DNA from 4 places in the Paenibacillus sp. J22P165 genome. Region 2 is predicted to be linked to each of the others. Evidence: predicted binding sites of a transcription regulator. Region 2 holds the regulator's gene; each other region holds the start of a gene.
The links. The regulator LexA, encoded in region 2, represses DNA repair genes until DNA is damaged. The targets are predictions, from matches to a motif close to CGAACATATGTTCG.
Positions count from the first base shown of each region.

Region 1: a site for LexA is predicted at 997-1,010, ahead of AC58QM_RS35450 (YhjD family protein). Genes of this name have one in related genera too.
Region 3: a site for LexA is predicted at 1,333-1,346, ahead of addB (helicase-exonuclease AddAB subunit AddB). Genes of this name have one in related genera too.
Region 4: a site for LexA is predicted at 1,170-1,183, ahead of recA (recombinase RecA). Genes of this name have one in related genera too.

Region 1 is NZ_JCAUAP010000032.1:7,184-9,380, reverse strand. It holds gene AC58QM_RS35455 (DNA polymerase IV) at 1-610, opposite strand, end outside; gene AC58QM_RS35450 (YhjD family protein) at 611-979, opposite strand; gene AC58QM_RS35445 (ATP-dependent DNA ligase) at 1,450-2,197, shown strand, end outside.
Region 2 is NZ_JCAUAP010000002.1:150,520-152,716, reverse strand. It holds gene AC58QM_RS04770 (aminopeptidase) at 1-636, shown strand, start outside; gene lexA (transcriptional repressor LexA) at 709-1,326, opposite strand; gene AC58QM_RS04760 (LysM peptidoglycan-binding domain-containing protein) at 1,471-1,872, shown strand; gene AC58QM_RS04755 (DUF896 domain-containing protein) at 2,017-2,197, shown strand, end outside.
Region 3 is NZ_JCAUAP010000011.1:73,633-75,829, forward strand. It holds gene addB (helicase-exonuclease AddAB subunit AddB) at 1-1,185, opposite strand, end outside; gene AC58QM_RS26465 (class I SAM-dependent rRNA methyltransferase) at 1,866-2,197, opposite strand, start outside.
Region 4 is NZ_JCAUAP010000007.1:241,648-243,844, forward strand. It holds gene recA (recombinase RecA) at 57-1,100, opposite strand; gene AC58QM_RS18495 (competence/damage-inducible protein A) at 1,271-2,197, opposite strand, start outside.

The DNA of each region.
Region 1 (2,197 bases), on a different contig from region 2:
CGACAAAGTGGCGTGTCATTCGAGAACCAACTCCATACATCTTATCGATGGATAGCGGCCATAGAAATCGCTCAACATCATCCTTGCCTAGCGTAAATATTCCACTCGCATTTTTCTTTGCGAAATTATCAGTTGCCTGCTTTGCAAGTATTTTAGTAGGTCCAATTCCTACTCGAATTCGTACGTTCATTGATGCAGCAACTTTTTGTTGAATCATTACTGCCAGTTCATCTGGCGTACAACCAAAATGATTGAGTGATCCTGTAACGTCCAAGAACTGCTCATCAATTGAAAATATCTCTACAAGATCTGTGTACTTCTCATATATACCTGTTATTGCGAGTGACACATCAATATAGCGCTGCATGTGTGGACGCATTACAATTGCATTTGGACAAAGTTGCAATGCTTCGCCAAGTCGTTGAGCTGTTGTAATTCCAAAGCTTTTAGCTATTGGACATGCTGCCAAAATTATTCCTGATCTCCTAGCCGGATCCCCAGCTACAACCACAGGTAGATTGTCTAAACCTGGATGAGTCGCCTTTTCAACACTTGCATAGAATGACTGGCAGTCGGATAAGAAAATCGTCCTTTCACATTTCTTGCTCATCTAAACGCGCCTCCGCATGTTCATCAGAGTAGTCATTAATTCTGCTTTAACTAAACTTCGTAGCATTGTGAAATAGTAGATGTATCCGCGGACTTTGTATTCTATATTAATACCGATAGCATTTGTGGTTGTGTTTAGCACTTTGATATCACGCTTTTTCATATTGTTCTTAATACTTTGTATTTGAGGGTAGATATCGCTCTCCACTTCTTTCAAATAAAAGAGAACATGGTTATATACGATTTTATCTTTATATATCTTCAGCTCCTCCATGTCCCTGGTTAACATATCGAGCAAAATGGGTAATAACGTATACTCTTTAATAATTTGAACATCCTCCGCATTCTCAACTCTTGATACAACATTCATCTTTTCACCACCATCATAAAACATATGTTCGTATAAATTATTATATACCGAACACGTATTCGTTATGCAAGTACTAAAAATAAAAAAATCCCCACTGACCAATTACGGTCAATCAGGGATTTGCTATCTATATTTCAACAAGTGAGGTTATTCTTCAATCATAGATAGTTTAGATCAACATGCTCTGGAAAGTGTCATTTAACGACAGCTAATATTAATGCTATACCAGGTTATTTACAAGGCTGCCGAAGCCTAATTATTGAAGCCCGGAAATCATGACTCCGGGCTTATTCACCCATGTGGTTCATCTTCTTTTAAGAGCGAAATAAACTGGAAATGAGATAGCAGTTGCAATGCTCAAACAAACAAACGAACTAGGGATTACTATTTTTTTCATTTAACAAGACTCCTTAATTCCTCTAAATTCCATTAGTCACAGACTGCTCTAAGGTGTACCATTATTATGGGTGATGAAGAAAATGTTTATTCCTCCAATGCTTTTACAATACAGTATAAACAACCTGGCATTTGATGACTCTGCCACTTTTGCCGAACTCAAGTGGGATGGCATAAGGTTGATTGTTTCTAATTTAGACGAACTAAATCTATATACAAAAAATACAAATGCAACAGCTAAATATCCAGAGCTTCACAACCCGCCTATTCCGAAAGGGACCATACTAGATGGCGAAATTGTAGTACTTGATGAACAAGGTCGAGCCGATTTCGAAGCGTGTAACACAGGATTTCGATCCAGCAAGAGTAGAAAGCCAGTCGTATTTATGGCGTTTGATATCTTGTACCACCGCGGCGTAGATGTAACTAGTATGCCACTAGAACAACGAAAGCAGCTTCTTGAAGAGGCCATGCAGGAAAATGAAAACTACAGAATTGTACGGCCAATACAGGGCAGCACACAGGATTTCTTTAATATCGTATGTCAGCATGGGCTTGAAGGAATCGTGATAAAAAAGAAGGCTTCAAAGTATGAAACAGATTTACGATTATCTCGCTCAATTCGCTCGTGGTCATGGCAAAAGGTAATTAATTATCAAAAAGCAGAAGTCTATATAACTGGATATAGCAAGAAGGAACATTCATGGCTACTTGGTTATCCCGATGGCGACAAAATTCGACCAATCGGTGCTTTGGAGTTGGGGATAACCCAGTCGGCTCGCCAATCCATGTGGCCAGTATTCCATGCATACAAAAGTGGTG
Region 2 (2,197 bases):
CTGAATGCTAGAAGTTATAAAGCACTGCGTTATCGGGCTACAGGGACTAATCTGCGAGTTGAACTTCCAGAGGGACATATTTGGCTAGGCGGGGATAATGAGAACGCTCGGGGCATCCGTTATGTGGCGAATATGCCGACGGAAGAAGTGTTTACCATTCCAAACCGAACAGGGGTAAGTGGAACTGTAGCGAGTACGATGCCGTTAAATATCAATGGGGCATTGGTGGATCGGTTTTCATTTACGTTCGAAGCAGGTAAGGTTGTAGATTTCCAAGCTGAAGTGGGTTATGACCATTTGGCTCGTTTATTGGATATGGATGAAGGTGCACGCTATCTAGGAGAGGTTGCACTTGTGCCATTTGATTCTCCGATTTCCAATGTTAATCGTATTTTCTATAACACGGGTATTGATGAGAATGCATCATGCCATTTGGCCTTGGGCAGCTGTTATCCGATCAATTTGAAGGAAGGGACTACACTGTCAAACGCGGAGTTGAAAGCTCGTGGAGGGAACAGTTCCTTGATCCATGTGGATTTCATGATAGGTTCTGCGGAGCTTGAGATCGATGGGGAACTAGCAGATGGGACGATTGAGCCGATTTTCCGCGCGGGGAACTGGGTGTTAACTTTTTAAAAGTAGGAAAAAGAAAGGCTCTCAAGTGAAATTTCACTTCGAGAGCCTTTCTTTTGTGGCGGTATTCAAGTCTTACATATCCCGGAACAAACCGATAACGCGCCCTAGAATCGTTACATTCTTCAAGAGAATAGGTTGCAGCGCGGAGTTCTCAGGTTGAAGGCGAATATGATCCTTCTCTTTGTAGAAACGCTTAACGGTTGCTTCATCATCTTCGGTCATGGCGACAACGATATCGCCGTTGTTCGCTGTTTGTTGTTGTTTAACGATGACATAGTCGCCATTATGAATGCCAGCTTCGATCATACTGTCACCCATGATGCTGAGCATGAACACGTTGTTGTCGCCAACCATACTGGAAGGAAGCGGGAAGTAATCTTCGATATTCTCAGTGGCTGTAATGGGAACACCTGCTGTTACTTTACCAACGAGGGGAACACGAGCGACGGAAACTGCGAATTGGGACTCAGCACCATCAAGCCCTAGAATTTCGATTGCACGCGGTTTAGTAGGATCTCGACGAATCATGCCTTTTTTCTCAAGACGCTCCAAATGTCCATGTACAGTTGAACTGGAAGCTAGTCCAACAGCTTCGCCTATTTCTCTAACGGAAGGCGGGTAGCCCTTATCTTTCACTTCGTTCTTAATGAATTCCATTATTGCTTGTTGACGCTGCGAAATTTTACTCATAAGATATCACTCCAATACTGGGAATCATTACCCAAAGTATAACATAGAACCCGAGTTCGTACAAACATAAGTTCGAGAAACGGTTGACTCAAACATGTGTTCGTGTTATTCTGATATCAGAACAAATGTTTGGGGGATGATTTTATGTATATGGCTTATTCACAATCGAACGGAAGAACAACACTTCAAGGTACTGCTCAAGCATCCAAAGGGATGACGACTAAACGGGGTCATGCGAAACTACTACTTCGTTTCTTGCTGATAGCAGTAATTCTTGGAACTGTGTTTTCGTTTGGTGCGATTGTACAAGCCTATGCAGGTGATAGTACGGTTACATCGTCTATACCAACTGATTCCATTCAACCATCCGCACAACCGATCCAACACGAAAAGATTGTTATTCAAAGTGGTGATACACTCTGGGAAATCGCGGACTCTCACAAAAAGAAGGGTGAGAACACGCGTTCTTATGTCGAACGATTGAAATCATTTAATCATTTATCGAGCAGTTCTCTACAAGCGGGTCAGGTTCTATTACTTCCTTAATACGTACATTTTTAGCTATCTATATAGATGAAAGTTTGAGCCATGGACCCTTAGGTCTATGGCTCTTTATGATGTATCCTTGACAATCACAAACTGTGATGGCAAAGTAGTACTCATATTGAAATTTTGACTGGGAGGATTACAATGAGTGACAGCATGGATAAAACGATTGAGCGCATCAATGAATTAGCTCGCAAAGCGAAGACAGTTGGTCTAACAGATGCAGAACTGGATGAGCGCAACGAGCTGAGAAAGAAGTATATTGATGCATTCAGAGGGAACCTGAAAGTCCAACTGGATTCAATTAAGTTCACTGACGAAGAGA
Region 3 (2,197 bases), on a different contig from region 2:
CACGAGTGGATGATGAAGCACCGAACGCTTCTGATCAAAAAAGTGAGGAATCTCATAATCCGTAAGCACCATATTTAACAAATCCTGATAACCTTCCATATTCCGCACCATGATGGCCATTTCACGCCACCGTACGCCTTGCTCGCGAACTAATTGCAGCATGTCACGCACGGCACCTTCAACCTCAGCACGGCGATGAACCGCTTCTCTAATAACAAGCTGATCAGCTATCTTTTCCCCAGGAGAAGTCTGATACTTGGGAGCTCCCCCACCAATTCGTCGATCAAAATTTTGCTCTAAATACGCAAGCGCAGGACTATCTTCGTAGCGCGGCGAACGGTGTGGCGTAAGTTGAAGAACCTCTGCCGAATTAAGGCCTAATTGCCAAATCATCTCCTGCAAACGTACCATCGTCGTAGCCGTAGGATGAAATAAATCCAACTCATCCGGCGTATCACCTGCCTGCACCTCTCGATCCAGACATAACGTAATTGTCACTTGTTTGCACGCAGCAAATAAAGCACCAAGCACCTTGAATTCTTGAGGAGTAAACCCGTGAAACCCATCTATCCACACCGAAGATGAACGCAAATAACTAGAGTTAGTCACTTGTTCAGCAAGCAGTGTCAAGTAATCTTCACCGTCCAAATACTGCTTGGCAAGCTCTGACTCAAAGTGTCGATAGACGAGTTGGATATCGTGCATTTTATCTCGCAGCAAGCCATGCTCACCAAGGTTAGTCACTCGTTTATTCTCATGTGTCTCCAGCTGTTCTGCCGTCACACAATACCGCTTCATTTCTGTGAAAAGCTGGTTCAAACGGTCAACGAAGCCCATTTGCTCAGCAGAATGACCGAAGAGGCGAAGCTTATCTTTGTATTTATGTAAAATGCTCGTTAACAGCAGTTTCTTTCCTGTATCATCAATAGGCAGTCTCGCTGTGCCGCCTTCCTCTTGCATCACACGCCACGCTAAACGGTGAAAACTCAGCACTTGCGCACGGATCATCCCGCGGATACTTGGATCTGATACTAGTGCATGCTCAGCTTGAAATGTGGCTTGTTCTGGGACAAGCAGAATTAACGGGTCACCTTCAGGTGCCGATGCTAGCTGCTGCTTCATTTCTGTCAAACAGCGCTCACTCTTGCCGCTACCGGCTCTACCGAGCACGAATCGAATGGACATTCAAGGCCTCCTAACACTTTCCGTCGGAAAGCTTGCTTCGTAAGCAATTCTCGTTTTCTATCTTTCTATTCTAGCATATTTCAATGGATGAGTCGGCGTGGTAGATCATGGAGGGGGTTCTTGGGGATACATTTCGAACAGGAAATACGAACGTACATTCTATTAGTATAGCATGAAAAGCAAAAAACAAAAAGGAATATGCTATGAAAACTAATGTGATACAAGGGTTTTATAGAGCAAACACTATTTCGCTGGAAATTGCGTATTTGCCAATTCTCTTCCGTAACTCGTTTTTCGACTTACACGACTTGAATCACACCGTTTCTCTCCCGTAACTCGATTTTTTCGACTTACACAACTAGAATCGCACTAATTCTCTCCCGTAACTCGATTTTTTCGACTTACATAACTAGAATCGCACTAATTCTCTCCCGTAACTCGATTTTTTCGACTTACACGACTAGAATCACACCGATTCTCTCCCGTAACTCGATTTTTTCGACTTGCACGACTAGAATCTCACCGATTCTCTCCCGTAACTCGATTTTATCGACTTAATCGAACGATTCCCGCTAGCCTATCACTTCACCTCCGTCGCCCCCCTCCCACTATCCCTGTAAACAAGACAAAAAAACAAAGCCAGATTAACCAGCTTTGCTTAATTCACTGAAAATATCAGCTTATTTACTGCGCACTTCAAAAATAGCAAATTTCAAATAATGCCCCTCATCTACGCCAAGAATGCGCGGGTGATCCATGCCTGCTCCACGGAACTCAATCAAGCGCAGCAGCTTCCCAGCATCTGTTGCCGCGGCATGAATGGTTTCTAGGAACAATTCTGGATGCATGTGATATGAGCAGCTAGCTGTGACCAGATAACCACCTTCATTCACAAGCTTCATCCCGTGTAAGTTAATATCTTTATAGCCTCGGCATGCTCCTTCAACAGCACTTTTGGTCTTGGCGAAGGCTGGCGGATCAAGGATTACAACATCCCATGTTCTGCCGCCAG
Region 4 (2,197 bases), on a different contig from region 2:
GAGAAAAAGCACCCCAACACAAGGTCAAGGTGCTTCTTCATTCCTATATTTCAAACCTATTCAAAAGCTGTTTCCAACTCATCTTCGTCTTCATCTAAATTCGGACCAACCACTTTAATCAGGTTGCTGTTTTCTCTAATTCTCAGTTCAATCGTTTCCGAGATCGCTTTGTTATCTTTCAAGAATTGCTTCGCGTTCTCACGACCTTGACCAAGACGTTCACCCTCATAGGAATACCAAGCGCCGCTCTTATTTACGATATCAAGTTCAGTCCCGATATCAATAATACTGCCTTCACGAGAGATACCTTCGCCGTACATGATATCCACTTCAGCTTGTTTAAATGGAGGTGCTACTTTATTCTTAACGACCTTAATTCTCGTACGGTTACCAACCATGTCATTGCCTTGTTTGATCGTTTCAATACGACGAACATCCAAACGAACGGATGAGTAGAACTTAAGTGCACGACCACCTGGTGTTGTCTCAGGGTTACCGAACATAACGCCAACTTTTTCACGCAATTGGTTGATGAAAATCGCAATAACCTTAGATTTATTGATGGCACCAGAAAGTTTACGCAGTGCTTGTGACATCAAGCGTGCTTGAAGACCTACGTGAGAATCCCCCATGTCGCCTTCAATCTCCGCTTTAGGTACTAGTGCTGCAACGGAGTCAATAACAATAATATCTACCGCGCCGCTTCGAACTAGTGCTTCAGCGATCTCAAGTGCTTGCTCCCCTGTATCTGGCTGGGAAAGAAGTAATTCATCTATATTAATACCAAGCTTGCTTGCATAGGAAGGATCCAACGCATGTTCTGCATCGATAAAGGCAGCTTGTCCACCTACTTTTTGTACTTCAGCGATTGCATGTAGAGCTACCGTTGTTTTACCTGATGACTCTGGTCCGTATACTTCAATAATTCTACCACGTGGGAATCCACCTATTCCAAGTGCGATATCCAGGGCAAGCGCGCCCGAGGAGATCGTTTCAACTTGCATATGCGTTGATTCTCCTAGCTTCATGATGGAACCTTTTCCGAACTGTTTCTCAATTTGACGCAATGCGTTATCAAGTGCGGCACGACGATCTGACAAAACGACCACTTCCTTCTATCATTATAGGTATATGATAACTTGTTTTGGCATGTTTGCCAAGCATTTTTTCGAACATACATTCGTTTATTTTGCGAACAAACAAAAAACCGTAACAAAGTTATCGCTTTGCTACGGTTCTTCCGTCAACTAAATCTAATTATAGAGGATTTCTAGTTTTCTTTCAACTGTTTCCATAATTGATAGAGAGCACGCTTAGCGGCTCTTTGTTTGATAAACTCTCTGTTGCCAGAAAGCTGAAGTGTAAATACCTCGGTCTTTCTCTCTTTCTGTGCTAATCCGACATATACAAGCCCGACAGGCTTCCCTTCAGACGGGCTTGGACCCGCCACACCGGTCACCGAGATGCCAAAGTCACTACCAGTCCTAACTAGCAGTTGTTCGGCTAAAATGACTGCTGTCTCGCTGCTAACAGCTCCTGGAGCGCCTTCTCCCTCCAAAACTTCCATCGGTACACCGAGCAGCTTATGTTTTAGAGCATTTGAATATACGATAATACCGCCTAAGAAAGATGTTGAGCTGCCTGGCACCGCGGTAATGAGATCACTAAGTAAACCTCCGGTACAACTCTCAGCTACTGCCAACGTTTGCTTACTAGCTGCTAGTAACTGCAAAACAGTGGTTTCGATGGGAACGTCTTGATCCGCGTAAAGGTACTCACCAAGTCGACGATTAATTTCCTCTTCAGTCGCTTTTAACTTCTGTTCGCCTTCAGCAGCGGAATGTGCACGCGTCGTCAAACGAATCGTGACTTCCCCTTCTTTGGCATAGGGGGCAATTGTTGGGTCTGACTGCGCTTGAATCAAATCCAAAAGTTGATGCTCCAGGTTTGACTCCCCGATTCCTGCAAACTTCAGCATTTTAGAATACAACGGCACTTCATCGGTCATTAAACTTTGCAGCCAAGGCACCGCATAATTCGTAAACATTGGCTTCATTTCTTTGGGAGGTCCAGGTAAAAGCACGAAATGTGTTCCTTCGAAGGTAAGAGCATTTCCGACTGCCAATCCCGTATCATTTTGTAAAGGATCGCTGCCTTCAAGCATAAGCGCTTGTCGACGATTGCTTTCTACCATATG